Regions from separate parts of the Brochothrix thermosphacta DSM 20171 genome, predicted to be linked through region 1. Evidence: riboswitches for the same ligand, from Rfam matches in the RefSeq annotation. Region 1 holds a riboswitch; the other holds the start of a gene.
The links. Region 1 has a riboswitch for cobalamin ahead of V6S17_RS02180 (LPXTG cell wall anchor domain-containing protein). Riboswitches for the same ligand answer to the same signal wherever they lie in the genome.
Positions count from the first base shown of each region.

Region 2: linked by a shared signal. The riboswitch ahead of V6S17_RS07360 (1-propanol dehydrogenase PduQ) and the one ahead of V6S17_RS02180 (LPXTG cell wall anchor domain-containing protein) in region 1 are both predicted to bind cobalamin.

Region 1 covers NZ_CP145608.1:404,337-414,007, reverse strand. The annotation lists gene V6S17_RS02190 (ABC transporter ATP-binding protein) at 1-1,644, opposite strand, end outside; gene V6S17_RS02195 (ECF transporter S component) at 1-17, opposite strand, end outside; gene V6S17_RS02185 (energy-coupling factor transporter transmembrane component T) at 1,623-2,504, opposite strand; gene V6S17_RS02180 (LPXTG cell wall anchor domain-containing protein) at 2,586-4,007, opposite strand; cobalamin riboswitch at 4,169-4,338, opposite strand; gene V6S17_RS02175 (DUF4430 domain-containing protein) at 4,578-5,489, opposite strand; gene V6S17_RS02170 (histidine phosphatase family protein) at 5,856-6,434, shown strand; one part of gene V6S17_RS02165 (IS3 family transposase) at 6,494-7,377, opposite strand; one part of gene V6S17_RS02165 (IS3 family transposase) at 7,377-7,623, opposite strand; gene V6S17_RS02155 (VOC family protein) at 8,547-9,497, opposite strand; gene V6S17_RS02150 (alpha/beta hydrolase) at 9,561-9,671, opposite strand, start outside.
Region 2 covers NZ_CP145608.1:1,448,247-1,469,566, forward strand. The annotation lists gene eutC (ethanolamine ammonia-lyase subunit EutC) at 1-138, opposite strand, end outside; gene V6S17_RS07335 (ethanolamine ammonia-lyase subunit EutB) at 158-1,522, opposite strand; gene eutA (ethanolamine ammonia-lyase reactivating factor EutA) at 1,612-3,042, opposite strand; gene V6S17_RS07345 (sensor histidine kinase) at 3,143-4,537, opposite strand; partial or broken gene V6S17_RS07350 (ANTAR domain-containing response regulator) at 4,530-5,101, opposite strand; gene V6S17_RS07355 (BMC domain-containing protein) at 5,136-5,486, opposite strand; gene V6S17_RS07360 (1-propanol dehydrogenase PduQ) at 5,662-6,795, opposite strand; adenosylcobalamin (AdoCbl) riboswitch at 7,085-7,232, opposite strand; gene V6S17_RS07365 (cob(I)yrinic acid a,c-diamide adenosyltransferase) at 7,301-7,864, opposite strand; gene V6S17_RS07370 (EutP/PduV family microcompartment system protein) at 7,861-8,304, opposite strand; gene V6S17_RS07375 (6-phospho-beta-glucosidase) at 8,549-9,979, opposite strand; gene V6S17_RS07380 (PTS transporter subunit EIIC) at 10,010-11,491, opposite strand; gene V6S17_RS07385 (MurR/RpiR family transcriptional regulator) at 11,702-12,427, opposite strand; gene V6S17_RS07390 (hypothetical protein) at 12,440-12,616, opposite strand; gene V6S17_RS07395 (HD domain-containing protein) at 12,633-13,298, opposite strand; gene rsgA (ribosome small subunit-dependent GTPase A) at 13,576-14,601, shown strand; gene V6S17_RS07405 (helix-turn-helix domain-containing protein) at 14,697-15,560, opposite strand; gene V6S17_RS07410 (ABC transporter ATP-binding protein) at 15,696-16,802, shown strand; gene V6S17_RS07415 (response regulator transcription factor) at 17,349-18,824, opposite strand; gene V6S17_RS07420 (sensor histidine kinase) at 18,817-20,520, opposite strand; gene V6S17_RS07425 (YesL family protein) at 20,522-21,139, opposite strand; gene V6S17_RS07430 (ABC transporter substrate-binding protein) at 21,277-21,320, opposite strand, start outside.

The DNA of each region.
Region 1 (9,671 bases):
CTTTGAGTTTTCGACATGTGGTATAACATCCTCCCATGTTAAAGCCTGTGGTAAGTATTTACGAACCAAGCGATTAATAGAGGTCGTATAGAAGAAATTATCGCTGAAAAAATCTGCTACAGAAGCCTCCGATAAAATTTTACCGTCAAATAGTAACGCTGCCCTTGTTCCATATGCTGCCGCAAATTCCATATCGTGAGTTGCCATTACAAGTGTTGTTCCTTTGGCTTGCAGAGACTTTAAAAGCTCTCCTAAATGATGTTTTCGAACAGGATCTAAGCCTTTCGTAGGCTCATCTAATAACAAAATTTCAGGTTTTGATAATAACACCAAACCTAATGAAACCAGCTGTTGTTCACCACCACTACAATCAAGCGGATTTCTCTTAGAAACATGGGTTATTTGCAATTCTTGCAACATTGTCTGAACCGCTTCTTCAGGTTGTGGAAGCTTTATTTGAATAGCACGCTGATAAAATTCATCAAACACCGTGTCATAAGCAAAATGATACGCAGGATTTTGCGAAACATAGCCAATACGCTCGTATCGTTCTTGTAAATCGATTTTATTAAGTGTTCGCCCTGCAAATGTTACCTTACCTCTTCGCGCATTTAACAACCCTGCTAATACCATTAAAAAAGTCGATTTTCCGGTGCCATTTTTACCAACTATCCCGACCCATTCTCCCTTAGCGATACTGAAATTAAGATCTCTCAAAATAAAACGACCATTTTTTTCGTATTGAAAAGCAATTGATTTTGCTTTTAATATAGGTTCTCTCTCAGGCGCATTATCCGCCTTTTTGGCTACTGTTACGTTCTCTTGTAATCGAGGCAAGTTACGTTGCCCCTCTAACACTGAAAATGGCAAAACCGATGAACCCATTTCTAAAAACAAACGCGGAACTTGTGGAATAAACAAGGCATTTCCCCGCTCTTGCCAGAGATTCCCCACGACAGTCTCTGGACGATTATTTTCTATAATCTTGCCATCCTCCATCATCACTAATCGTGTTGCCATCGGAATGACTTCATCCAAGCGATGTTCACTCATAACAATCGTGATGCCTAATTCTTCATGAATCCTTTTCAATAACCCTAAAAAATCACGTGTCGCAATCGGATCAAGTTGAGCAGTTGGTTCATCCAAAACTAATAATTTGGGTTGTAAAATCAAAACAGAGGCTAAATTTACCAACTGTTTTTGTCCACCTGATAATGTATGAATCGATTGTTCAAGTATATTTTGAAAACCTAAAAAACTAATAAGCTCTGCAATTCGTTTTTCAATAATTTTAGGAGGGCATCCAATGTTTTCAAGTGAAAAAGCTAACTCACCCATCACATTATCCATTACAATTTGGTTTTCTGGGTTTTGAAAGACCATTCCAATTTCTGTTGCTGATTGCACTTCTGTTAAATATTGGTAACGCTCACCCTGATAAAGAATCTCACCTGTTCGCTCACCAATCGGCCATAATTCTTTTTTCAAATGTCGTAATAGCGTTGTTTTACCGCTACCTGATGAGCCCGCTAAAACAAGAAAATCGCCTTCTTCAATGATCAATGAACTTGAAAGTAACGCAGTTTCTTGTTCTTCAGGGTATTTAAAGTTTAAATTTTTTATTTCTGCCAAGACCACCATAATAATTCACGTCCTTCCAAAATAAGTGGGTAACCTACAAATAACACGGTTAATATCAGTACTATTTGGTTTTGAATCAGATCTAAACCCATTCTCCCCAATTCAGGATAAATTTGTAAATTACCGAATCCCTGTAGTTTGCTATAAATACAAATAAGTAATATTAAGAGACCACCAATTAAGCTGATGATATCACGCCGTTCTAATTGATAACTTAAATAGGTTGTTCGTTTTTTTATGCCATAACCACGTGCTTCCATCGAATCAGCTGTTTGCAAAGCTTCTTCTAATGAACACACCAGCAAAATTTGTACTAAACGCATACCACTATGGGCACGTTTTTTTATTTTTCCGCTCGTCATTTGAATGCCACGTGTTTTCTGAATAGCACTTATTGTCGTTAACCGACGAATAAAAAGAGGGACAAAGCGCATTGTAATCATTGTTAACAACGCTAGCTGGGGTGATATTCTGGAAAATAAGTATAAAAATTTATGACTTGTAATCACGCTGTTATATGAAATAAAAGTAATAAGCAAACAACTAAAAGAGAGTGCCATGATAATACCATAGACAACTGCTTCTAATGTAATCGGATTGTTACCGATATAGAATAAAAAATGACTGCCACGATGATTGAGTAATGGATTAATAATAATAATTGCTAGAATCAAAAACCATGAGCCTTTCATTGTTTGTTTAAGTTTAGCACCATTTTTTTGAACCAAATTATACAGTACTAACAAGAGTAACTCTATAACTAAAAAGACAGGGTGTAAGAACATCATACTCAAAATAATCACACCAACAAAATAAAAAAAGCTTGTAAACGGATGAACCGAATTTAATACTGTTCCCACCTGAAAACTCCTCTCTCATAAGGGAAGTGCCTCAAATAAAATAGCTGACTATTCTATTTGAAGCACCGTTTTTCTGATTATTTAATTGTTCTGTTTGCGTTTGTTTTTTGCTAAGAAAAATACACCCACTAATAACATACTCGCGCCTAGTAATACACTTAAAAACATGTAATCATTTGCCTCACCTGTGCTTGGTAAGCTTTTGGCGTTATCTGAATTAGCATTATTACTTGTATTTTGGACAGCCTCTTCCTCAGCTTCTTTTGACGGTGCTGTTGTACTTGAATCTGTATCCCCGATGATACCCGCTTCACTTGAATCAGTAGTGTTTTTTTCTACATTACTTGAACCTTCTGAATCGGATATTGTTTCTTCAGTATTTTCGTCTGAACCATCTGAAATAGACGTTGTTGTGCTTGAGTCTTCTGAACTCACATTTGAATCACTGCTATTTGAATCGCTGCTATCTGAATCCTCTGTGCCTGGTTCTGCACTTGAACTCGGTTCCTCTGTACTTGGATCAGGTTCTACTGGTGTTTCAATCAACTGTGGCACGGGATTGTTAACAAAATCATAAATTGAACCCGAACCATTCAAATAAAATTTATATTGTGTTAATGCATACAAGGCTTGTTCTAAAGCCATACCATTGCTTTGTGTATCTGTCGGTAACCATTTAAAACCACCGTCAGCTGTTCGATACGTCATCAATGCGGTGATCATATCGCTATCTTTGGTAAACAGCGCGCCCTTTGGGTCATTACCAGTTAATGTAATTGCCATCAAGGCTTGAGAAAGTGAGTTTGAATTTTCATTTGACCAGCCTTTGAAACCACCTGATTTTAACTGAACTGATGATAACCATGCCACGCTACGATCTAAAGCTGTGGACACACCCGGCATATCTTTATATTTAGCTAAAGCAGTAATCGCCATACCTGTCATATCAACATCACCAACTGCACCACCAAGAGCCCAACCACCATCTGCTTTTTGTAAGCTCAGTAGTTTATCAACCATTTCTTGAATAGAGAAATTTGCATTTTCAGGTACTGCATACTCTTTCGTCTGTAAAGCAAGCAAACCATAGATTATAGCGTTTACCCCTGAATTCATTGCATTGCTTTGATAGAGTTCTTCTACAAGATTTTTATGGGTTGTTGCCTCAGGAATATGAGTGGGATCCCCACCAATTGACACAACGCCAATGATTGTACGTTCAAAATCAGTTGCTGAAAGACGATCTGATTGATTTAAATAAGCCACAATATCATTATAACGCGCTTGACGAACTTCTTTACTTGCTGGCGTATTTGATCGTGCGACGCCTAAAGACTGCCAATCATCCGCTAATTTACCCGTAGATAATATTTTTGATGTGCCACCATCGATTGCCTCATCCACAGTGACAGCAGCAAAAACACCTGCTGGTACTGCAAAAAAACCAATAACTAAACTCAATGTTGCCAATATAATCAATATTTTTTGTTTAATATTTTTCATTATTCGACCCCCAAATATTAGTAAAGTTCACAAAAAAAGACATCCAATCGTTATCGAAGGATGGCTAGAAACAGACTCATGCTAAAAAATAGATACACAAAGACGCGGTCCTTTGTTTTATCTGATGAATTGTACTAGATAATTCTTCCAATAAGAATTGTAGTAACTATAAGTATTAAGCGAGGTATTCTGACTAAAATTCATCCTACTCTCTCACCTTCCCAAATAGCTAACTATTCAGTGGTCATTGAGATTTCGTCCTTCTCACAGTAGATTGGGGCTGTAGAGGAATTACACCTCTTTCCCTACATCTTAATACATATCGATTTGTTATACTTTCTATCCTTAATTATAGGTAAAATTTTACGGTCTTACAAGGTCATATACAGGGATGCACAAATATATCTCTTTATTATTTTTCAAAAAGGAAATAACTAACACGAGCAGTTGTTTCTATAGCGCTATTTAAAGTCGGAGATGCCATTTTGTGACAACAAAATAATGCTACTTTATTATTTTTCATAACAAACAAAAAAGACTGGAAAATTCCAGTCTTTAAAAAACGTCCTATTAACCTTGTGGTGCACCTACATCATGACCTAAATCTTCTGTGTACATCCATTCAATCGTATCGCCAACTTTCAAGGTGTATTGCGCCGCACCATAACTAGGGAAAACGCCGTTCACGCGATAAAGCCAGCCACTTTCTGATCCTTTATCAAATTCATATAGATTATTAATACCCGCAACATAATTTCCGTTACGAATTCCCACTTGGATACCATCATCACGACAAAAATCACCAAGTACATCCATAACGCTCTCCCCTTCTTTTATTGTCACTTTTTGAGGACTTATAAAATAGGTAGAGGAGTTAGCGACCGTTCCCCTGATTGATAACGTAATTTCTTTTTTAGCCTCTGGTTGTGGCTTATTTTCAGGCGTTGGTTTTGAAGGATTGGAAGGTTTTGATGGCTGAGATGGAGGCTTCACAGACCCTTTATTTGGTTGAGTATTAGGTTGTTTAGCTGATGACTTATTAGGATGAGGTACTGGCGTTTCCCCTGACTTTGTTGCCTCACCTTTGACCCTTGTTTTATTAGAATTATCAATCGTTTTTCGCTCATTTATTTTTTCGTTTTTAGCTACTTGAGACTTTTCTTGTTTCGTTTTTTCATTGTTTTTTATCTGCTTATCTTTGTTTGATTCAATTGTTTCTTTTGTTGCTTTTTCTTTAACTTTACTAGATTTCGTTTCTTCTTTTTTCAGTTTAGTTTTTTCTTTTTCAGCAGATTTTTCTTTTTTTGCATCGGTGTTACTCGTTTTTCCAGCACTGTCCGCTGTTTTATCTGCTTGTATTTCGCTGCTATTATTTGTTTCTGACTTAGCAACCTTAGCATATTTATTGTTTAAGAAAATACCGCCTACGATTAAAATTGCCAACAATGAAACGACGAGTATCTGTAATGGACGTTTTTTCACAGGAGTTCCCCCAATTAATGTATTCCGCGTAAACCACTCTTTATTAACTCAATTGCAACATAACGTTTCCCAATGTAACGTTTGTTTACGACTAGTTTTTATAAATAAGACGTTCATCTTATTTAGAGTCACCTTGATTATAGAGAATTATGTTACTGAATACAACATACAGAAATAATATAACCAAAAATTTGTTAGCAACTTAACACCTAATATCATTGTACAAAAAATACATAAAATGCAAGTTATGGGTTATAAAAACATCTGATAGCTTTGATGTTGTCACATTTCATCATTTAAATCCACTGAATTCCACGATACTTTAAGCTATACTTATCATATATATGTGATAAAGGAGTTAAAAAAATGACAACATTATATTTAGTGAGACATGGACAAACCTTATTCAATGCGCAACATAAAATACAAGGTTTTTGTGATTCCCCTCTAACAGCTATTGGTATTCAACAAGCAAAAATTGCACACGCTCACTTACAAACAGAAAAAATCACATTTGATGAAGCCTATAGCTCAACATCGGAACGAGCGGTTGATACGCTTGAACTATTAACTCATCAGCCTTATCAACGGATTAAAAATTTACGTGAATGGAATTTCGGTTCTTATGAAGGTGAAGGCGAACATTTAAACCCGCCACTCCCTTATAACGATTTTTTTGTACAATTTGGCGGAGAGTCACAAATAGAACTTGAAAACCGTATTAGTACTACCGTAGCCGATATTGTAAGTAATAGTCCGGCCGATAGTATTTTAATTGTTTCACACGGTGCCGCAATTGCAAATTTTTATCGTCACTGGGAACACACTGGTACTGTTAAAAAGAATACTAAAATTCAAAACTGTTCCTTCTTTAAATATCATTATCAGGACGACCAATTTGTATTACAAGACATCATTGAACATGATTTCAGTGCACTATTATGATGCATCCTACACTCCTTTTTTCTTTAACAATGGAATGGCAACAGTAAATTGAACAAAAATTATAAGGGCTGTAATTTAAATTCGGTAGGCGTTAAATAACCCAATGTTCCATGAATACGGATGTTATTAAACCAATGAACGTAATCATTTAATTCAAGTTCCAGCTGATTAAGATTGGAAAAGTGAGCTTGGTTTGCGAATTCTGTTTTAAACACTTTGAATGTTGCTTCCGCTACAGCGTTATCGTAAGGACAACCCTTCATACTTAGTGAACGTTGAATATTAAATGTTTCAAGCGCTTCATCAATCAACCGATTATCAAATTCTTTCCCTCGATCCGTGTGAAACAGCTGTATGTCATTTAAATTTGCAGAAATGCTTGCTAATGCTTCATAGACAAGACTTGCAGTCTTGTTTTCTCCTACACTATGTCCAATAATTTCACGATTGAAAAGGTCTACAAATAAACATACATAATGCCACTTTCCACCGACACGAACGTATGTTAAATCACTTACAACGACAGCTAATTCTTTTTCTTGAATGAACGCACGTTTTAACTCGTTTCTTATAAGTGCCTCATTCGAACGTGATTTTTGCGGTTTAAATTGAGCCACAGTGTAGTTTGAAACTAAACCTAACGAATGCATTATGCGGCTAATTCGGCGTCTTGATACATGTTTAGGTTCAGCTAACTTTAATAATTCTCTTTTGATTTTACGCGTACCATAATTATTACGGCTTTCTTTGAAAATCCGTTCAATTTCTTTTGAAAGTGCGATGTCCTCTGTTTTTCGCTGCGAAGTGGCATCTAAATTTATATGATAATAATAGGTGCTCCTTTTAATCTCGAGGACGGCACACATTGCTGATACCGAATAAAGGTGAGCGTTATTACGAATCACATTTATTTTCGTCCCATGATCAGCGCCGCTTGCTTTAAAATATCATTCTCCATTAGTAACCGCTGATTTTCTTTACGTAATTTATTTAGTTCTATTTCATCTTCTGTTCGATTATCTTTAGCTGCGAACGAGCCAGTAGCTTGATGATTTTTAATCCATTTATCTAATCCCGAAGGGGTTAAATCATATTCACGAGCAATATCAGCACGTGACTTTCCATTTTCATAAAGCTTCACCATTTGCAGTTTAAATTCAGGCGTAAATGTTCGACGTTGACGTGGCATAGTAGCACACTCCTTTTTATTAGTAGTCTTAGTTTACAAGCCCTCATTTATTCTGTCTAACTTAGTGTAGCCTATCCACAAAGAGTGAGCCTACAACTTTATCATAATTTTTGCTGATGCTTACATCCTAGGTTTTCATTACTCTATTTAAAAAGACTTAATTTTGGAATATGACTCATTTCATAGTTGAAATGAGTTAACCTACTAATTAAATCGCAAAAAAAAGTAACCGTTTCAACTTTGAGTTGACGATTACTTTTTTCGCATTAATTGCTTATCTACCATACAGATATCTATTAATGCTTGTTTCTTTTTGTATTATTTAATTTTAACCACTAAAGCTATTAAACTTCTTCTAGATAAAATCCACCACTATAATCATTTTTAATAATTTCATAACCATGCCTAACCACTAACAATAGACTCGCTGCTGGTTCCTTATGAATTCATTAACTTAAAATTATTTGTTTTGGAAATACAAAACAACGAAGCCCACAGCTATAGTAACTATACCTGAAATAAATTGTCCAATTCCAGAAGCTTCCCCTGTTAATAACAACTGAATTAAATTATTTTTAGTCTTATTCTTTTTAAACGCTCTATTCATCGAGTATAAACCCCATAAAGTTAAAACAAGGCCAAAAGCCCAAAGCACAATACTAGGTAACCTATTTTCCACCTTTCCCTACATAATAATTTAAGTATACTACAAGCTTTATAGTATCGTATATAGACAATTATCTCTAAATCACCAAAAAGCGGATGCTCAGATAAGTTAAATACCTCGTTAGATTACTTGTCTATTTTATATTGAACAAATAGTTACCTATCATTAAGTTTTATAGAGCTTTACAACTTGAAAAAATAAGCTTTCATCACTTTTTTCAAATAAACAACGAGATATTGTAGCTAGAATGAATGGTTTATTTTAAATTGTATTCTATTTTTTCTCGATCTTTCTCTAAAAAAGCAGGTAAGTAGAGAGGATATTCATCAACGTCAGCAAAATCATTTTCTAATATATCATGGTTCATTTCCTCTGTCGCTATTTCAAATAATATTCTGTTAGCCTCTCTAAAATACAAAGATTTAAATATTTCTCGATCTTTAATACCTGAAGACATCATATTATAGTTGATTAGCCATTCTTCATAACCCATTAATGTGCCATATGACTCGGCAGAGAACGCAACATGATGAGTGCCGCCAATTCCCATTGTTTCTGGAACTGCACTGTTATCATGGATCAAATGAACTTCTTGATATAAGTCAGTGGACTCATTACTTAAAATAATCGTTTCAGCTTTATTAAAACCTATCATTTTTGAACACGTCTTCCACTTTAATAAATCCTCTAAAATTTTCTGGCTGGCTTTAGGAAACGGAATTCTCAAATGGACAGAATCAATTGCTAGAATTGAATGCTCTATTGGAATATCTGCAGTTTTATTTGGATGAAAATTATGCGCGAGTTCATCCTTGTTTTTTATGGTTAAACCTAAAGGCGTGCCATCGTAATCTTCAAATCTTAATAGTTTTTTGTTATTATATTCTTCAATACCATAATGACAAATATCAAACGCTTCCAATCTTTTTTGCCAATAATCTAAAGATTCTTCAGTGTTTACTTTAAAGATGGTCCGATCGATTGAGTTATTTCCAAATTTCCTGTTAGGAATACCTGACATTTCAAATACTGTGAATTCACTGCCTGCACTTCCTTTAGCGTTTCCAAAAAACAAATGGTACATCTCTCGATCATCTTGATTAACGGTTTTAATAACTAACTTCATTCCTAAAATGTGTTTATAAAATTCAAATGACTTTTTCATATCACTATTAATCACAGAAACATGGTGTATCAATGGTCTCATATCAATCATCCTTTACATATCTATTTACAAACGCTTAAGTAGAATCTTCTTCTCGTTATTTTTTCACAGTGAGTCTTTAATCGCTTTAATTTCAACTTCTGTAAGCTCATGGCCGCCATCAAATAAAAAGTAAGTCAAGTTCTTATAATAGTTGTTCATCGTCTCTTTTAATTT
Region 2 (21,320 bases), 1.0 Mb from region 1:
AATCATCCCATCTTCCACAACGGAAACAGCATTATTTGGTGTTTCGCTTTTTGGATTTTCTGGTGTTTTTTCCGTTTTCGCTCCTGTCATTTCAGTTAAGATATCTTCAATCATTACTTTTAAGTCTTTTTCGTTCAAAATACTCACCCTTTCGTTATTATTTGAGGAAGATTGATGCGTCACCGGCACGGCTTGTTAATTTACCATTTTCACTCAAGCCCATTTTTTCCATCCATTGATCAAATTCACTGATTGGTTTTAAGCCAAAGGTATCGCGTAATGTTGCCGTTTCATGATAGCCTGTTGTTTGATAGTTCAACATGACATCATCCCCATGTGGAATACCCATAATGTAGGTACAGCCTGCAGCTGTTAATAAAACAGACAAGTTTTCGATGTCATTTTGGTCCGTTTTCATATGATTGGTGTAACACACATCAACACCCATCGAAATACCTGTTAATTTACCCATAAAATGATCTTCAAGTCCGGCACGAATCACTTGTTTTGAGTCATATAAATACTCGGGTCCGATGAAGCCAACCACTGTATTAACTAAAAACGGATCGTATTTTTTAGCGAAGCCATAACAACGTGCTTCCATTGTTAATTGATCACAACCATAATGGGCATCTGATGATAACTCAGAACCTTGACCTGTTTCAAAGTACATCACGTTTGGTCCAGCAGCCATTCCAGTTTCTAATGCCATTTGGTTCGCATCGCTAATCGTTCCCCCATCAAAACCAAACGCTGTATTCCCTTTTTCAGAGCCAGCAATTGATTGGAATACTAAACCAGTAGGTGCGCCTTGTTTCATTGCTTCCATTTGTGTTTTAACATGAGCAAGCACACACGTTTGTGTTGGAATATCCCATTCAGAACGGAATTCTTCAAAACGATGTAACACACGTTTCACACTTTCAGTTGAATCATCTACAGGATTTAAACCGATTACTGCATCACCAATCCCATAAGATAAACCTTCCATTAACGATGCCATAATACCATCTGGATCATCTGTTGGATGATTGGGTTGTAAACGTGCTGAGAAAGTTCCTGCACGACCAATTGTAGTATTGGCCGTTTTTTCGATATGAATTTTTTTAGCTGCAACAACTAAATCGAGATTCGACATTAATTTTGTGACTGCCGCAATCATTTCTGCAGTTAAACCACGTGAAATATGTTTAATGTTAAAGTCTGTTGTGTTTGTATCAAGCAACCATTCGCGGAATTCTTCAACCGTCCAATTTTTAATACTTTCATAAATACGGAGATTGACTTGGTCAACAATAATACGTGTCACTTCATCTTTTTCATACGGTACTGCAGGGTTATTAAATAAATCCTTTAATTGCAACTGTGCCAGCACAACTTTTGCTGCTACACGTTCTTCTGCTGAGTTTGCCGCGACACCAGCTAAGCGGTCACCCGATTTTTCTTCATTGGCTTTCGCCATTACTTCCATTACTGATTGAAAAGCATACACTTTTCCAAATAAACTTGTTTTTAAAATCATTTTATTTCCTCCTTTAATTTTGTTGCTTGAAGTCACTTATTAATTGCCTCATTTTCCTAAGTGATGCATGTGCTTCTCTTCAGTCTGCCTTAATTGAAGACGAGTGTTTTAACGATAACAGGTAACACTTTTCCTTCTGCTACCGGTAAACCAATGTCAATATAGTCGCCATTTTCTACCTTGACACTGTCAAGACAAACAAAGGGATGCGCTTGTGGTAATTCAGCAAACAATGCTTGACCTAACGCTTTTGCCATATCTTGAGCAACAACAATCACAACTGGATAGTTCTTCTCAATAAGGGGCTGTAAACCTGTGACAATTGCCTTCGCTAGGGATTGGATACGTGTAAAGCTTGGGCTGGGTTCACCTTCAAATCCTAAAGCTATCATTTGAAACTCTTCATTTACCTTGTACCAACCGAGTTTTTCAGTGATACTCTTCGCCAACGGTTCACTTTCTAAACGGTTGTCTGCATCAGTTAGTTTTAATACTGGTAAATTTCGTAGCGGCAAACTCGCACCTGTATACGAAATCGTACTGCCGCTGATTTCTGCGGTATGCGAACCTGCACCAACAACGGTGGCTCGAATCGTTTCAACTGAAGGAATAATTGCCATTGCTTGAAACGCTGATGATTGAGCAATTGCCCAACCTAATAACTGCCCCATATCACCAAATTCAAACGGATCACTTCCCAGCTCAACAGCGATACAGTCGGCAACCCCGCCAGAGAATGATACATAATCACTTGCCACATTACTTGTTAAGCCATGGTGCGTAATTGATTGTTCATAATAAGGGCTTTTTTCAGCTGCACCAATGCTTTGAGCCAATATACATGCCATTTCTTGTGCTAATGGTGTTAACTTTTTAACGCTGGCTGTTTGACCCACTTTGATATCCCAACCTGCAGAAGCAATAACCCGTTTGATTTTCTCTGTAATAAAAGTGATTTCACGGGTGTCTGGATTGATTTTAACTAAGCGCCCTCCGATATCAAAACAAGCGGTATCGATCAGTTCTCCATCAGTAAACACAGCTAGATTAGTCGTACCACCACCAATATCGAGGTTGACCACCGATTTGCGCGTTTTTTCTGAATACGTATGTGCACCTGCACCTTTAGCTGCAATAATACTTTCTAAATCTGGTCCCGCTGTTGCCACTACAAAATCTCCTGAAAAACCACTTAATGCCTCTAGAACTAAGGCTGAATTTTCTTTTCGCGCGGTTTCACCTGTGATGATAACGGCACCCATTTGGATGTGTTCTTTTTTAATACCTGCTTTTTGGTATTGTTGAGAAACAAATGTTTTAATTGCTTCTGCATCAATCACTTCTTCTGAAAGAAGCGGCGTGAATATAATATCACTGCGATAAATCACGCGTTTATCAGAAATAGTAATTCGCGGCACACTGAAGGCGGATGCGAGGTTTTCAATCGTTAATTCCGACAATACGAGTTGTGTGGTTGACGTTCCTAAATCGATCCCGACAGTTAACATCTTTTCTAACATAACTTTGCCTCCTCTAAAAAAAGATGCTTGAAGAAAGCACATACAACCTATAGTCGCATGTTACTGTTCTCCAAGCATCTTTGCCTGAATCACTTAAACGTCACTGTTCAAGTGTGTTTTTAAAGAGAATATGGGTCGTTGTCCCTTTTTCTCCTGATGAGATTGATAATTTACCTTTTAATTTTTCGCTGACATAACTTTTAATAATCATTAAACCTAAACTTGTTTGACCCGCGGTTTTGGTATTATAGCCACAGCCAAAATCAGTAATTGTTAAATCAACAATTTGATTGTGTTTTTTCACGGTAATTATCACACGCCCCATACTGCCTTGCGGATACGCATATTCGTAAACGTTTTGGAGTATTTCATTGATAACAAGTGATAAACTCACCATCTGATTACCATTTAAGTAGATGTTATCCGTCATTATTATCTCAAGTGTTAGCGGTTGAATATTAGTAAATAACCGTTCAATATTATGAGAGATCGATGTTAGAATGGGTTTTAGCTCTAACGCATCCTCCACTTGCATTGATAACATTTCATGTGTTTGAGCAATCACCAACATACGATTAATGCTCTCTTGCAGTGCAATTTTAGCCTCTTCGCTTGTCACTCGTCTTGCTTGTATTCTTAGCAATGAAACAACAGACTGTAAAATATTTTTAACGCGATGATGTATTTCCAAAATAGCAACTGACTTCGAAATAATTTCTGCTTCTTTGTTTTTGATATCTGTGACATCCCGAATAATCATCATCAATTGATCATCGTGCTTCGTCCATATCTTTTTAATGGACAAGTGGTAATTATCATATTTAATGACTGTCTCTGTTTCATGTTTTTGACGTTCTAATTGATACAGTAAAAAATCATAAGTAGTGCTATCCAGCGCTAAATTATCATAATGTAACCCCTGAATTCTACCGATATACCCAATCTGTTGATAAAAAAGATGAGCTGCTCTATTTGCTTTAATGAGAATCCCTTGATTATCAAACACAAGTAGTTCTTCGTTGATTTCATCTGCTAAGATGGCATCTTCTAAATGGAAGAAGGGTTCAACTTGAAGACTCGTTCTTTTATGGGGTTCTCGTGCTGCTTCCTCAACAATCAAAACACCTATTGTACGGCAATCATTCCGAATAGGATACACTGTTTGTTTGATTAAACGCTGTTCTTGACTATTTGCATATAGCCCCATCGAATTTAAACTTGTTGTCATCGTACGATAAACACCGGGTTCATTTTTTTTATTCGCTTCCAAACCCACAACATTACCTTGATAAAGAGATGGTAAACAAACGGGTCGTTTATGATAAACAACCACTGCTTCGCGAGTCACCTGATCAAAAATATCAATAAAAACATCTACTTCTTCATATCGAGATGATGTTTCAAGTTCTTCTGAAACACGGACGAGTTCTGCAATATCTGCCGAGCTTAAATCCAAATGTTTTTCACAAAGACGTCTCAGTTCTGCTTTACTCATCGGTCATCACGATCAACTCAGCGATTTCACTCATGCGACACCGTTTATTCATGCTCAATTCACGGATTGTTTTATAAGCGTCATCCTCTGTCATATGGTCGCGCAACATCAAGCACCCCTTTGCTTTTTCAATAATTTTACGCTCATCAAGTTTTAAGGATAATTTTTCAATTTTTTTGATAAGATTTGTGGTTTCTTGTCCTTTTGCGATAGCCATTTCAACCGTGGGAATTAATGATTTTTCATGCAGAGGTTTCACGAGATACCCGATTGCACCTGCTTTTTTTGCTCGTTCTGTATGTTCAACACCACTAAATGCCGATAAAAAGATAATACCTTGTGCTAACTGGTCAGCGAGAATTTTTTTACCTGCTTTTAAACCATCTAAAATTGGCATTTGTATATCCATAATGATTAAATCGGGGCGATGTTTTTACATGCTTCAATTGCTTCGAAACCATCTGAAGCTTCAGCCACTACGTCGTAACCCGCTTCTTCCAATACATCACGAATATCCATTCTTGTAATAGGTTCATCATCGACTACTACAATGCGTCCATTCATCACGTCACGTCCATTTCTATCTCGTATTGTGTTGCTATGTTCTGGTGATTTTTGTGCCTGTAAATCCGAGTATCGTTTGTAAACCAACTAACACTTCACTGATAGCTGCTTCAACAGATGATACATCGCCTGTTAAAACAACAGAACCACTAAAACGGTCGATAAAACCAATCTCGACGGCTCCTGCTTTTGTCGCAATATCAACAGCTATTATTGCTGCCTCACTAGGCGTAATCGTTAAAATACCAATCGCACCATAACTTTCATCGGCTAAACCAAGTTTTGTATAGATTTCGCGGTTAGGGCTCGCAATAATATGTGCCAAAGTGACTTGTTTACCAGGAACATATTCTTGAATCATACGTTGTTTTTCTTGTTCAGACATTGTTTCACCTCTTTACTAAAATTAAAAAAGCTCCTAAACAAACAAAATATCGGTTGATATCTCGTAGGTTAGGAGCTCCATTGCTCTAATTAGCGACACATCCTTGTGTCTTATACCATTATTATAGTGATTGTTAAAATTGATGTCAAGATGATGCCGAGTGCTGAAAAATTTTTTAAAGGACATGTCGTAAAATCGACACAACTTCATCATTTGTCGGTACACGTGGATTAGTTGCTGTACAACCATCAACGAGTGCAGCTGTTGCTATTTCAACTTCTAGCGCTGTGATTGTGTCTACTGTAACACCACATTGTTTTAATGTGGCTGGCATTTCAAGTGTTTGTCGTAATTTTTCAATCGCTCGCATCAAGTTTTTAACTGCCACGCGTCTATTCGTGATGGACAATCCCAACAATTTTGCCAAATGTGCGTAACGTTCTGCTGCAAGATTAGCGGGTACACCCTGTACCTCGTCAATATGACTGTTATAGCGAATAATGGCTGGCATTAATACGGTATTTAAACGACCATGAGCGATATGTAATTTGGCCCCCGCTGCATGTGCAATCCCGTGGTTAATTCCGAGTGATGCCATATTAAATGCCATTCCGGCCATGCACGAAGCCATATGCATTTTCTCACGCGCTTCCATGTCAGCACCATTTTTATAAGCACGCGGTAAGTATTCAAAAACAAGCTGTACTACTTTTTCAGCTAAAGCGTCACTCACATCGTTCGCGTTGGTCGAAACATAGGCTTCTAAAGCATGTGTTAACACATCCATTCCTGTATCCGCTGTAATATGAGGTGGCACTGATTTCACAAGGTTTGTTTCGAGAATCGCAATATCTGGTAAAATTGCGTTTGTGACAAGTGGATATTTAACGCCTTTATCAGCACTGGTAATAATCGAAAAATTCGTGACTTCAGAGCCAGTTCCGCTCGTTGTTGGAATAACAATGAACTGTGTGCCTTTTAGATTGCGTAAGGTTTCACCGAAATATTTCATCGCTTTCGCCGCATCGATTGCTGAACCGCCCCCCACTGCTAAAATAATATCAGCAGCAAATTCTGCCATTGTATCAATGCCTTTAACCACTGTTTCAATCGGTGGATCTGGTGTTATTTCACTAAAAACAAGATGTTCGACTGATTGTTGCAAACGGCTTGTGACTTGTTCGATCATACCTGATGATACGATAAATGGATCAGTGACAATAAACACTTTTTTGTTTGCGATTGTTGCCAAATGTCCCAATGCATCTTCCCCTGTGTATACCGTTGTTTTAATGCTAATTTCTTTCATTTTCTATTCCTCCTTAAATAAGACCGTAAAAAAGAAGCTCGAAAGAACTGCCAGAATGACAGCCTTTAAGCTTCTTTGCTTTGCACACATACAACAATGTATGTGTCTATTTATTTGGTGTAGCTGTTAGTGTACATTAAATAAGGCATTCACAAAACGACCTTGTTTTGATCCACTTACGCCATTGGAAGTGACATGCCCATTGCTTTTAAGTTGCACTTCAGTGTGCTGGCATCGGTACACATTCACTTGCTACTGCGTTGTTAAAACAATGGGCGTCTTCAATTTCGAAAAACAGCCTGTTTTACCACGAAACAGTCCGCAATAGCAGAATACAATCAAAGACCTGACTTAAAGCACAATGTACTTATCACAGTGGCGGGACCGCGTTGGATTTACACCAAACTTCCATTTTTGTATTCTAAATACTATTTGTGTAGGAATTACCAAGTTAGTTCATTCTAACTGATTCCAGTCTAGCATGCGCATCTTGAAAATTCAAGCTTTAAAAATTATGAAAAACCTTATCTGAATTTTGATAAAAGACATCTGTTTGGCCTTGACGCGTATTGACCGCACGAGCTACTGCATAAAAATAATCTGAGAGGCGATTAAGGAAACGTAAGGCCGCCCCATTTATTTCTTCTTCTTGTAATAGTGCGACAACATGACGTTCGGCACGACGGGTCGTTGTTCGAGCCACATGTAATAACGCAGCATCTCGTGTGCCTCCTGGTATGATAAAATGTTCAATCATTGGGGGTTCATCCGCATAAACATCGATGCGCCCTTCAAGCCAAATAACATCCTTTTCACTTAAGCGATACGCACGATGACCCGCTGGTGTTGCCAAGTCTGTGCCACAATCAAATAACAGTTGTTGAATCGTTTCGATATCGTAACAAATATCAGCATGCAGCGGATTAAGTTGTATTAACGTATAACCCAACCATGCGTTTAATTCATCAATCGTTCCGTAAGATGCCACACGTTCCGAAGATTTAGCAACACTTGTACCCCCGACCAGTTTTGTTTGACCCGCATCACCTGTTTTTGTATAAAGTTTCATTTAATTTCTTCCTCCTCTAGATAAGCTAATAACTCCTTAACACCCATTTCATCCACAGCTGATAAGCAAAAAACTTGGCGTGCCCCTGCTTCACGCAAGCGTTGTTTCGTTTGTTGTATCACTGCATCGGATTCAGCAATATCAGTTTTTGACACAATCCCAATGACTGGTTTTGGAAAGATACTACCAAATCCGGGTGAATAAACTTGTGTTTTATCTGTGGCACTTTGCATTAAAGCGATAACATCAGCTTCTGCTGCAGTAACTGATAATGCACTGTAATACTGGCGATGTAAAATATATTCCCCTGGCGTGTCAATAATATCAAGGTAAAAAGCCACTGCCTGTGTTTTATCATACTGTAAAGCGAGCCCTAACATTCTTTGTGATAATGTCGTTTTCCCGCAACCTACTGGGCCCATAAAGATAACTTTTTTCAACTTAAACCCACCTTCTTCCAGATTTATTTTCAAAAAAAAGACCCAAACTTTCCGATGGTAAACATCGGAAAATCTGGGCCTCTTTGCCAATCACGTCGTGTACGTCTTTGTACACCGATATTAAAATGATAGCTTAATCATACTGTTTATTTTTTTATTTGTCAATTTTGATTTTTGTCATTTATAAGTGAAAAAACAGTTGTTACACACCTCAATGGGATTGCAACAACTGCTATCAGTCTTTTTATAAATTTTCACCATTGCTGGCAATGACTTCTTTATACCAGTTAAAACTTTTTTTCTTCGAGCGTGCCATTGTGCCACTACCATCATCATGTTTATCTACATAGATAAAACCATAACGTTTTTTGTACTCACCTGTTGTAAAGGATACACAATCGATACATCCCCACGGTGTATAACCCATTAAATCCACACCATCTAAAGTGACAGCTTTTGTCATTTCTTCGATATGTGCCTTTAAGTAAGCAATGCGATAATCGTCGTTAATTGTCCCATCAGCTTCAGGCGTATCAATTGCACCAAATCCATTTTCCACAATGAATAATGGTAATTGATAACGTTCATGTAGTAAGTTCAAAGCATAACGCAAACCAACCGGATCAATTTGCCAGCCCCAATCTGATACTTTAACATGCGGATTGGGAACACTCCCTTCAAAACCAGCCGTTGCGGTGCCTTCACCTTTAACACCTGCACGTACAGTATTGGTCATGTAATAACTTAGACCGACATAATCGACCGTTCCAGCACGTAAAGCGGCACTATCTTCTGCTGTAATCTCAATATTGAAACCTTTACGCTCCCACTCTTTATAAGCGTAACTTGGGTATTCACCTCGAACATGTACATCCCCAAACAGGTAACGATCATGCATTGATTCAACTGATAACATCATATCATCAGGGTGACATGAATACGGATATAGCGGCACAACTGCAATCATACAACCGATTTGCATGTCTTTGTTAATTTCATGACCTATTGTCACAACTTTTGCACTTGCTACTAATTGATGATGCACGACTTGATACATCGTTTCCTCCGGGTTTTCCGCATCATTAAAAATAACACCTGAGTTTGTGTAACCGAATAACGGTGCTTTAAAACTCTTTTGATTGTTAATTTCATTGAATGTCATCCAGTATTTAACTTTTTTCTGATAACGACGCATGACCACCTCTGAATAATGGACAAAAAAATCAATGACTTGACGGTTTTTCCAACCGCCGTATGCTGTCACTAAATGATTTGGCATTTCAAAATGTGATAATGTTACAACGGGTTCGATACCATATTTAAGCAATTCATCAAATAAGTCATCATAAAATTGTAAACCTGCTTCATTCGCTTCTGTTTCATCCCCTTTCGGGAAAATGCGAGACCATGCGATTGAGGTTCTGAAACACTTGAAGCCCATCTCAGCAAAGAGCGCAATATCTTCCTTATAGGTATGATAAAAATCGACCGCTTCGTGATTTGGATAACGATATTTATATTCGATTTCTGTTGTAATGATACGGTCAACACCATGTGCACCACCAGTTAAGACATCTGCAATACTTGGGCCTTTACCTCCCACATTCCATGCGCCTTCAACTTGATGGGCCGCAACAGCGCCACCCCATAAAAAATCATCATTTAACTTAGTCATGTCAATATCCTCCTCATTTTTGGTTTAGGTTTATTTTGCTTCTTCTTTAAAGCCAACAACGTAAGTTAATACTAAGCCAAGTACAAACGCAACGACGATTGAAATTAACAAGCCGATAAATTCTGTTGCATGACCACTCTTGAAAAAGGCCGGTAATGTTGCGATACCGGGCATGTTGTATGCCCAAGATACTGAACGGAAAGCACCAGCAATTGCACCACCGACAGCTCCGGCAATACAACCCATGATAAAGGGTGTTTTCAAACGTAATGTAACACCGTAAATCGCTGGTTCTGTGATACCAAAGAAACCTGTGATAGCTGCAGGTAATGCAACACCTCGCATTGCGCTATCGCGTGATTTGAAGAATACACCGAGTGCAGCGCCTGCTTGCGCAAACACAGCTGAGGCTTGTAATGCGGTGAACGTATCGTAGCCTAGAGATGCGTAGTTCCCTACTGTCACTGGTGTAATACCCCAGTGAACGCCGAAGATAACAAGCACTTCCCAGAACCCACCTACGATGGCTCCCGCGATAATTGGGCTAAGACCGTATAAGAAGTTATATACATCACCAATTGCGCCACCGATTGTACTACCAACTGGTCCAAATACTAATAAAGTCATTGGTACAATAATTACTAAGCTTAATAATGGCGTGAATAAGTTACGAATAACTGATGGTAAAATACGTTCAAAGAAACGTTGGACATACGATAAAATCCAAATTGCTAAAATAATTGGAATAACCGATGAAGTATAACTTAACATTTTGATAGGTAAGCCTAAGAAATCAAGCGGTTGTGATAGAACAGGAATGCCTAATACATCATTAATTAATTTCATTGTATCAGGGTTATTTGTTGCTTGTGTAATCATTGATTGCACTTTTGGATCTGCTGAAGCATTGTTTAAAAAATCATTGGCTGCAAACATTTTCATGAAATCAGGGTTAACAAGTGCACATGCCGTTACAACTGCCACATAAATGTTAGCACCAAATTTTTTCGCTGCTGTAATCGCAATCAACACGGGTAAGAATGTAAAACCAGTCCATGAAACGAAGTTTAAAATACGGTAAGTCCCACCAGCAGTATCTAACCAACCTAAAGCTACCATTACACCTAACAACCCTTGTAAAATACCACAAGCTGCTAAAGTATATAAGAACGGTGCAAAAATACTTGAGATAACATCGATAATACGACTGAATACACCGACTTTATTTTTGTTGTTTGAATTCGATGCTTTACTATCGTCTACTTTAATGTCTTGCATGATCAATTCGTAAACATCTTTGACGTGATTACCAATCACGACTTGGAATTGCCCGCCTGCTTCCATTGTAGTGATAACGCCTTCAATTTTATTCACTTCGTCTTTATTCACTATTTTGTCGTCGTTTAAAATGAAACGTAAACGCGTAGCACAGTGTGTCAGGCTGTTGATGTTTTCATCGCCACCCACTGCTTTGATAATTTCTTTTGCTGACTTTGTATAATTGATAGCCATTTCTTATCCTCCTATGATGTAAGCCTTTACTTTTTGTTAACAAGTATATCTTATCAAAATATTTGCGAAAATAAAGCGTATTCATTGATTAAAACACTCGTATTTCATTGGGAAATTTGTTACATAAAAAAAACACCTTGTATTTTTTACAGCAAAAAAATAACCATCTCATCCTTATTAGGATCAAATGGTTGGGTTGTTACTGTTAGGTTATTTTATCGGCAAACGTCGAGCGATTTCTTCGATAATATAAATGACAGGTACTTGACTCGCTGTATTGTAATCACCTGCAATGCGCTCATTCGACATATAATAAGAGATTGTTTCGACCGACATTCGGCTAATCGTTGCGTTCTCTTGGTTTGTTATACTTACAATTTGGCAGCCGTGTTGCTTTAATTTATCTAATAATAAGACTGTTTCTTCGGTTTCGCCTGAAACAGATAAAGCAATAACAACTGTTTTATGGTCCAATTCTTCCATTACTGGATAAAAAGGATCTTCGATGTAATGGCTAAATTTGCCATTCATTGAAAAATAACGTGCCCCATATTTTCCAATCGCACCTGACGTCCCAATACCAACGAACACAATTCGATTAGAATCACGTACTAATGATACGATGCGATTAACTTTACCATCAAAGACAGGGTTATCGATGTATTTAAAATAATTCATAATTTCCGAAATTGAATTTGATTCGCGACGTTTTTCTGTCTCTTTAGCCAAGCTCATTTTAAAACGAAAGCGAAATTCTGTATAACCTTCACAGCCCGTTTTTTTACAAAAACGCATCACAGTTGAAGTGGAAACATGTACCGCATCTGCTAGTTCACGAACAGTCATGTATAAAATTTCACGTGGGTGCTTTTGGATATATTCATAGAGAGCAAGTTCTAATGAGTTAAACTTTTGAATAATTTCATATGTAAACATAAAACCACTCCTTTACTTCGGTTGGTCGTGCTTTGAGCCTCTTGTACGGATAATGCCTTCTGCAATATAGTAAGCAATAATAATCCCCGCCAAAACAAGACTCAGTGTATAGCCAATTTGTTTTTGGAAGATTAGTAGCCCTAAGATAATCAATGTAAAGAAAATATTTCTTACTCGTTTTTTAGTCATAATGCCTCCTTAATTTTTAACGTTCGCCAGCCCACTCCGCATAAAATTGTTCAAGGTACGTTTCCAAAAACAAATGCCGTTGCTCTGCGAGTTTTTTTCCAGTTAGTGTATTCATTGTATCCTTTAAAGTCAGTAATTTCTCATAAAAATGCATAATTGCTGTATCTTCGTCATTTCGGTATTCTGCCAGTGTCATGTTTAGACGTGGTTGCGCATTCGGAAGATGCATCGGGCGACCTTTACTACCACTATATACCATCGTACGCGCAATCCCAATCGCACCAAGCGCATCAATACGATCAGCATCTTGCACCACTTTACCCTCGAGCGATAAAACTTTATCCGCATTACTACCACCTTTAAAAGACATATCTGCAATGATCTGCATAATTTGCCGAACAACGTTCTCTTCTAACTGTTGCTCAAACAACCAATCTAAAAGTTCAGTTTGCGCTATTTTTTCGTCAGCTACCAACTTGTCATCCACTGTATCATGAAGCAATGCAGCCATTTCACAAATAAACAGATCTGCCTGCTCTTCTTTTGCAAGCGTTAAAGTTAACTTTCGCACACGATGAATATGCCACCAATCATGACCTGTGGTATCTGCAGCTAACAATTGTTTTACATGTTGTTCGGTTGCTAACAAGCAGCTTTCTTTTATTGCGTTTGTTGGCATCATGCGCACCCTCTTTCAAAATGTCATCGTTTTCATTCCACTCTTACATTATAAGGCAAGCTTGTGAAAATAGAAACTGCTTCAACGCTAAAAAATATGACTTGTGTCCCCTACACGTTCATGCCATAATAAAACTATTAACTTGATAACTATCAAGAACCAGAAAGGATGTTGCATGATGGGAGTTTTAACTACATTATACGCCGTTGTAAATCAATTAGAGATGAGGGCGAAGATTTCCTAACAGTGCTTCTCCCTCAATTATGAGGAGAGATTATTTATGTACACACTAGAACAACTCGGATGGCACACGTTTTTCGAAGATACACTCACTGAGCAAGAACGCTCACGATTGGCACGCATAACTGTGACCGGACAAAATACTTACCAAGCATTAACGCTCGAAGGTAAAATAAACCTTAAATTAACTGGGAGCTTTTCACGTACGATCACAACAAAATTTGAGCTACCGGCTGTCGGTGATTGGGTGGTGACCGATGAAACAAAACAGGTGATCCATCGACGCTTACCGCGCCAAACAAACTTTGTGCGTAATATTCCCGGTGAGAAAGACGAACGTCAAGTAGTTGCCGCTAATATTGAAGAAGTTTGGTTGGTGATGAGCCTTAACAAGGATTTCAACTTGAAACGACTGAACCGCTATGTGACAACAGCTTGGGACAGTGGTGCTATCCCTGTGATTGTTTTAACAAAAAGTGATTTAGTGACAGACCTCGAAGATTACCTTGCCCAAGTTGAAAGTGAACATATGGGCATCGAAATTATTGCTTGCAGTGCTTTAAATGGGGCTGGTTTTGATCGTTTAAACAAGCGCCTTGTTGAGCACCGAACAATCGCGCTTGTGGGTTCATCGGGTGCAGGTAAATCAACGTTGCTCAATTATTTAGCAGGTGAAGAAATTCAAACAACGAGCGGTATTCGTGACGACGATAGTCGTGGCCGCCATACAACCACCTCGCGCTTTTTATTACCGGTCGGTGACGCTTGGATTATTGATACACCTGGTATGCGCGAACTACAGCTTTGGGCTGATTCAGAAAGCTTAGATACTACTTTTACCGATATCAAGGAACTGACTGCAAACTGTCGTTTCAATAACTGTACGCATAACAATGAACCGGGATGTGCAGTCACAGCGGCATTGACAGACGGAACTCTTTCGACACAACGTTGGGCTGAATATACGAAACTGCAAAAAGAACTGGCTTACCTTGAACGAAAAGCTAACCCCGTCAGTCAACGTCAGTACATGAAAGCGATAATTAAGAAGTATAAGAAAAAATAAAATGTTTTAAAATTATAATTATTTTCCACACTCAAAAACCACCCTTTTGGGTGGTTTTTTTGGTTCTCTATTAAACTGTTCAACTTTCTGTTTGTTTACACACCAACTAGCAGATAACATAAAAATAAGGCTTCATTTGATTTAAGAGATAATCCGGTTTGTTCATAAAACCGTTGAATGCGATATAACAATGTATTCCGATGAATAAATAATTTTTGGGCAGTATGAGCAATGTTCCCTTCATTTTTCCATAATTCCTTAATTAAAGAAACAGTATCAGGTTGTGCAATTAACACCTCTTTTAATTGTTGTAAGATAACGCTATCTGCCGTCATTTGACTCGCATGTTCTTTAAATAACAACTTAGGAATGTTCACAACACTATCTCCTGTTAAATGTTGTAAATGAACTTGAAATAAACGCTTTTCTTCTATAAAATAAGCGGGTAATTGTGGTGAAACATCATAATATGAACCGATCACACAACTTGAATGGGCATAAAAATCACTATCTAAGACCGTCAGTATTGACGCCAGACTTTCATCTGTTAGAGCATCCGTTGTTTTTTCTTCTACCAATACGCCACTCGTTTCAGTTAATAGAAAACGAGTGCGACGCCCTTCAAATAATGCATCGAATAAATTTAACCACTCCCCCATTTGTTGAGTGTTATCTGCAAAACGGACATCAAAATAGATACAACGTACGGGTGCAGATACCGAGGGAAGGATCGCAGTTTCTCCCGTTAAAAAGGCATGCCAAGGTGACCGTTTAATTGAAGGCTTTGAAACGATTTCTTGTTGGTAGAGCGAGGTCAACAATGCTATTTCACTAGCCGTTAAATCGGTCTCAGGAATGCTAAGATATTGCGTTTCATGAGGGATATTAATATGAGCCGGTAAAGGGTTTGAACCCGTTTTAGCCGTCGGATAGATGGTTAGTAATTTTGTAGGTGTCATGTGAATTCCTCCTTTTAATGTAAGCCTTTACATATTTGGTTAGTTTGCTACTTTTTTTGTGCGATGTGTCTATACGCTATTGTTTATTGGCATTATATACTAGTAATAGATAAAACAAACAAAGGGGTTTTTAAAATGGTACAAATGGCATTGCGTAATATTTATAAAAAGTATGACAACTCAGACGGTTTCGCAGTAACAGATTTTAACCTTGAAATTGCTGATCAAGAATTCATTGTTTTCGTTGGACCTTCAGGCTGTGGTAAATCAACAACCCTTCGTATGGTTGCTGGACTTGAAGACATAAGTGATGGTGAACTTTACATCGGCGATAAATTGATGAATGAAGTGGCACCTAAAGACCGTGACATCGGGATGGTATTCCAAAACTATGCGCTTTATCCACATATGAGTATTTATGATAATATGGCATTTGGTTTGAAATTACGTAAATACAGTAAAGCTGAAATCAAGCAACGAGTAACAGATGCTGCAGATATCTTAGGATTAACGGAATATTTGGAACGTAAACCCGCTGCATTATCAGGTGGACAACGCCAACGTGTTGCTTTAGGACGTGCGATTGTGCGTGATGCAAAAGTCTTTTTAATGGATGAACCACTATCTAACTTAGATGCTAAATTACGTGTAGCGATGCGTGCTGAAATCGCAAAACTACATAACCGTTTAAAAACAACAACAATTTATGTAACACATGATCAAACAGAAGCAATGACGATGGCAGATAGAATTGTTATTATGAAAGACGGATTTGTTCAACAAATCGGCTCTCCAAAGGAAGTTTATAACCACCCTAACAACGTTTTTGTAGCCGGCTTTATTGGCTCACCAGCAATGAACTTCTTCAATGTTGAATTGAAAAATGGTTACATTAGCACTGAAGGCGGCGACATGAACTTCCACGTGCCTGAAGGTAAATACAAAGTGTTAAAAGCACAAGGCTATGAAGGTAAAAAACTTGTTTTTGGTATTCGACCAGAAGATATTCATAACGAACCCTTAGTGTTAGAAACATTAGCAGAAAGTACAATGGACGTTGAAGTAGTCGTTTCAGAATTATTAGGCGCTGAAACAATGTTATATACTAAGATTGAAGACACAGAATTTGTATCTAAGGTGCCCGCACGCGACGATTATGAAGCCGGAGATATTATTAAATTAGCCTTCAACCTCAGCAAAGCACACTTCTTCGACACTGAAACTGAATTAGTAATTAAGTAGTGAAAGTGGAAACACCTCGTCGATTCTCTAAAAAATTGGAAAAATAAAAAACATTCATTAGACTAGAAATTTTAGTTAGGATAGACTGATTACCGAAAGAAAGCTAAGCTCATTTTACTTTATCGAAATTAGAATGGATTAAAAATCGAACGTGTTAGACTAGAAATTTCAGTTGAGGTAGGCTGATTCATGCCTACTAAAGCACTTAAATTTCAGGTCTCGTTATATTATTGAATCCCGTTATGAAATTTTGATACAGTAAGCTTAGTTTTTCTGGAGGAATGTCTATTTAAAACTTAAATGTCAGGTCTAATGTTTTTTTGTGCGTTTATGAAATTACTGACATTGTTGCGAAGCTAAAAGCTTACAAAGACAGTATGGGTGCTGACGTTGTGCGAAGCTATGAGCTTACAAAGACAGTATGGGACGGAGCGACAGCGAGTACCACTCCTTTGCTAATATCGTAGCGAATTCATTCGCTTTACGAGAGTACCACTCCTTCTGTTGATGTACTAATTTCCCATTTCACTCCTCATGTTTTTTCAACTACTCTTCATTACCAAATTGTTGGCGATAATCTCTTGGTGAAATACCGGATACATTTTTAAAGTTTTTATAAAAATAGCCTGTGCTGGTGTATCCAATTTTTTCACTAATTTCATTGATGTTATAATCCGAATGTAACAATAAATCTTTTGCTTTTGTGATGCGATAATGATTTAAATATTGTGAGAAACTCTTTTTTGTTTCTTTTTTAAAGAGTTGTCCTAAATACATCGCATTTAAATGCAATTGTTCAGCTACCTCTTTTAATGTTAAATCTGTGCGGTAACGCTCCATAATAATTTGTAAAACATGTTGTATATTAGGACTAAATTGTTTCACGTCAATTTCACGTTCCACTTGTTTAATACTTGTCTCAATTATTTTTTGCAGTTTTTGAAATGTTTTTATCGTAGAAATTTCTAGCAGCGCCTCTTGGTAAGCCACTTGATCTGCTTGGTTGAATCTTCGATAAATATCAGCCAGTGTCAAGAAGCTAATGTGTGTCACATAACTAGGTGTCATTTCTTGTTCATACATTAACGTGAAGATCGCTTGAACCTCTGCTTCTATCGTTGTCATTTTTCCCAGTGTCAGTGCATGATGTAACTTATCCAACGAAATTTCTTGTGGCACTTCTGATTCATCAAGGCTAGCGAGTAGTCGTTTTAGTTGTTGAACACCTGATAATTCGTAAAAACTACAGAGCGTTAATACTTGCTGCGCTTGCTCATAACTGTGTGCTACTTCTGTGTATGGTACTTCTGTTTTCCCTAGTCCTAATTTAAAATCAGCTTCCTTGAGTAATTCACGTAATTGCCGTAAAAAATCACGCAACTCATACTTCAATCCGCGAAAAACAATCATGAAAATATCTTCTTGGAAGAAAAAATACGGCTGTTTATTTTTCTTTACTAAATCCATTAAGAAACCATGGTGCTTTTCCAATCCTTTAAAAATCAATGCCGTATAGCGTTCATTTTCAATCGTGTAGCCATATGTCGCCATCTCTGTCACGAAGTTTTCCGTTACATTCGGCAGGTTCAGCCATTCTTGAATCAGTGTTTGAAACTGTTGCGGTTGCCCACTATTACTTGTTTCAATCATACTTATTTTTTCTACGATACTTTCAACATTCTTTAAAAGCTCGCTCTTATCGACAGGTTTTACTAAATAATTTTCGGCACCCAGTACCAAACCTTCTTTAACATAACTGAATTCTTGATAACCTGACATGATAATAAAATGGAAACGATAACCATCATTTTGCGCTTGTTGAACAAATTCAATCCCTGACATGGCTGGCATTGTTACATCAGTTATCACAATATCAACGGGATGTTCACGTATAAAATCAAGTGCTTCTTGTCCATTTTTAGCAGTACCGCTAATTTCAATGCCCATATTTTCCCAGTTGATAATTTTTTTCAAACCATTGAGTATCATATACTCATCGTCTACTAACAACAATTTATACATCAGTTATTTCCTCCTCAAAGGTTAGTCGTACAATCACTCCGCCTGACAAATTGTGATACAACACCATAGTGGCATTGTCTCCAAAAACTAATTTCAAACGATCGCTGACATTCATTAAACCAATAGATGTTTGGTGCCGTTCCTTGCTTACATCCTCTACTAATAAACGATTAACTTCCGTTAAACGCTCGTCCGACATTCCTTTACCGTTATCAATCACATCAATCACGACAGACGTGTTTTTACGATACACTTTCACGCTAATTGCATTATCAATCCGTGAGAAATCAATGCCATGTACAAAATAATTTTCAATAAGCGGTTGTACAATATATTTCGGTACCATCACATCATCTATTTCAGAATCCACTGTAAAGTGATAAGCAATCCGATCAGGATAACGCATTTGATAGAGGAAAACATATTTTTCACAAAATTCTAATTCTCTTTGTAGCGTCACCGTTTTTTCTTGCATCGTATTATTCCGAAGTAAACTCGCAAATGAGTATACAACTTCAGCTAACTCATCAACCCCTTCACTCACTGCGTACATGCGGATATATTCCAACGTATTATACAAAAAATGTGGGTTAATCTGTGACTGTAATGCCCTCATGTGCGCATCTTTTTGCTCTATTTCTAGCAAATAAATATCTTTCACCTGCTGATTAATATCATCCAACATCAGGTTGATGCCGACGGCAATTTCTTTCAACTCACGTTGCTTATTCTCTTCATTTATCCGAACCGATAGATTACTGTCAGTCACATGATTCATCGTCACTAATATATCCTCGACTTGACGACTATAAGCGCCAAATGTACGGAATAAAATAATCAATAAAATACCATCTAATAATAAACTTCCCATTAAAATCCAACTGTAGTTTTTAAAAGCTGCCTCGTAGATAATATTTTTGGGTGTTAAAACAACGACTTTTAAATTCGCACCACTTGCATTTTGTGTCATAAAATAGTTATCGTCTAACACATTCTCTTTCAAGGAAATGATACTTTTTAAATCTTTACGTGCATCAAGTGGTTTCGTGACTTTATTGCCAGTATAGCTATACATTAACTGGTCAGTTTGTGAATAAATCAGAATCTGTTGTTGCCGAGCGCCGCTCATTGAGGTGATAATATTTTTAATCATCGCCTCATCCGCAATCAACGAAAAAGTCCCCGTACTATTAATGCTTTCTGTTTGGGTAATCGGTTTGCTAATAACTAATTGATTTTTAGGCTGAGGTAACGCCTTAATTTTTTCACCAGCTTTTTTAGATTGATTTGAATAATAAGTCTCATCAAAATCATTTAACGAGACTTGGATACCACCAATACCTATTTGAAGCTGGTACAATTGCTTCACCATTTGTGGCCAATAACGTTGTTCTGTCCCTTCTCTTTTAAGAGTAGCTCGCAAATATTCTGCATGCCCAAGGTTAAAATACTCATAAAGATTTTCAATGCTTTTACTATCATTTAATAAATTATCAACAATTAAGTCTGTCTGTTGTTCAAGATTATTAACTGTATCCGTTAAAAAATTCGCCGTTTGTTCATTATCTTTTTGGGCATCTTCTACATATGTTTGGAAAATTGTATACCCTACAATTAACGTAAAAAGAGTGATGATTATAATCATCACCACTGCATAGATACGTAATAAAGTATTCATCAAGTTTGTTTGTTTCATATTATTCATCGTCCGCTGCAAGTTTATCCTCAATAATTGATACCCACTGTTTTGCTGTAAATATGCAGATGATTTGAATTAATGCCATCGTTGCAAACATGATTAATCCTGGGAATTTGTACGTAATAAATAATACAATCCCAATTCCAAAAATCAATTTAACAAGCATGAAAAAATTCGAATAAAATGTGATAAACGCTAATTTAATCAAATTCGCTAGCCCCATATCAAAGCGACTGTGTAGCACTAAACTGTAACTGTAAGTAACAAACAGACAGAAGAGTACAAAAACAAGTAAAAAATCTATTACGAGGAATAAGATACCTTGAACTTGCACTGATAAATAAAGGTTATAGCCAATAAATAAACTAAGTCCCGCATAAATTCCAAATAAAGCATTCCCACGTTTCCAGTTTTGTTTATAGGTTAACCAGGCATTCTTCCAAGTTATTTTTTTATAATCCCATTCATGTTCTGTGAAAAGTTGATTGATTGTTAAAAAGGCCGGGCCGATTCCAACAACAATTAACCCCATCACTGTCAATAATATGAAGTATAAATTCAACTTAATTATCACATAACACCGTATAAAGACATTTTCTAACATTTCACCAATCATTGTTATTCCCCTTTTCTCATATCCACTCTGCTGCTTAATTTTAGCATAGATATATTCGTTCGTAATACATATTCAGCAAATAAACTAAATGACAGGAAACTTGCGCATCCTGTCATTCGATTTAGCTACGAATACGCTTATTTAGCTTCTGCCATAAAAGCATCGTATTGTTTTTGCATTT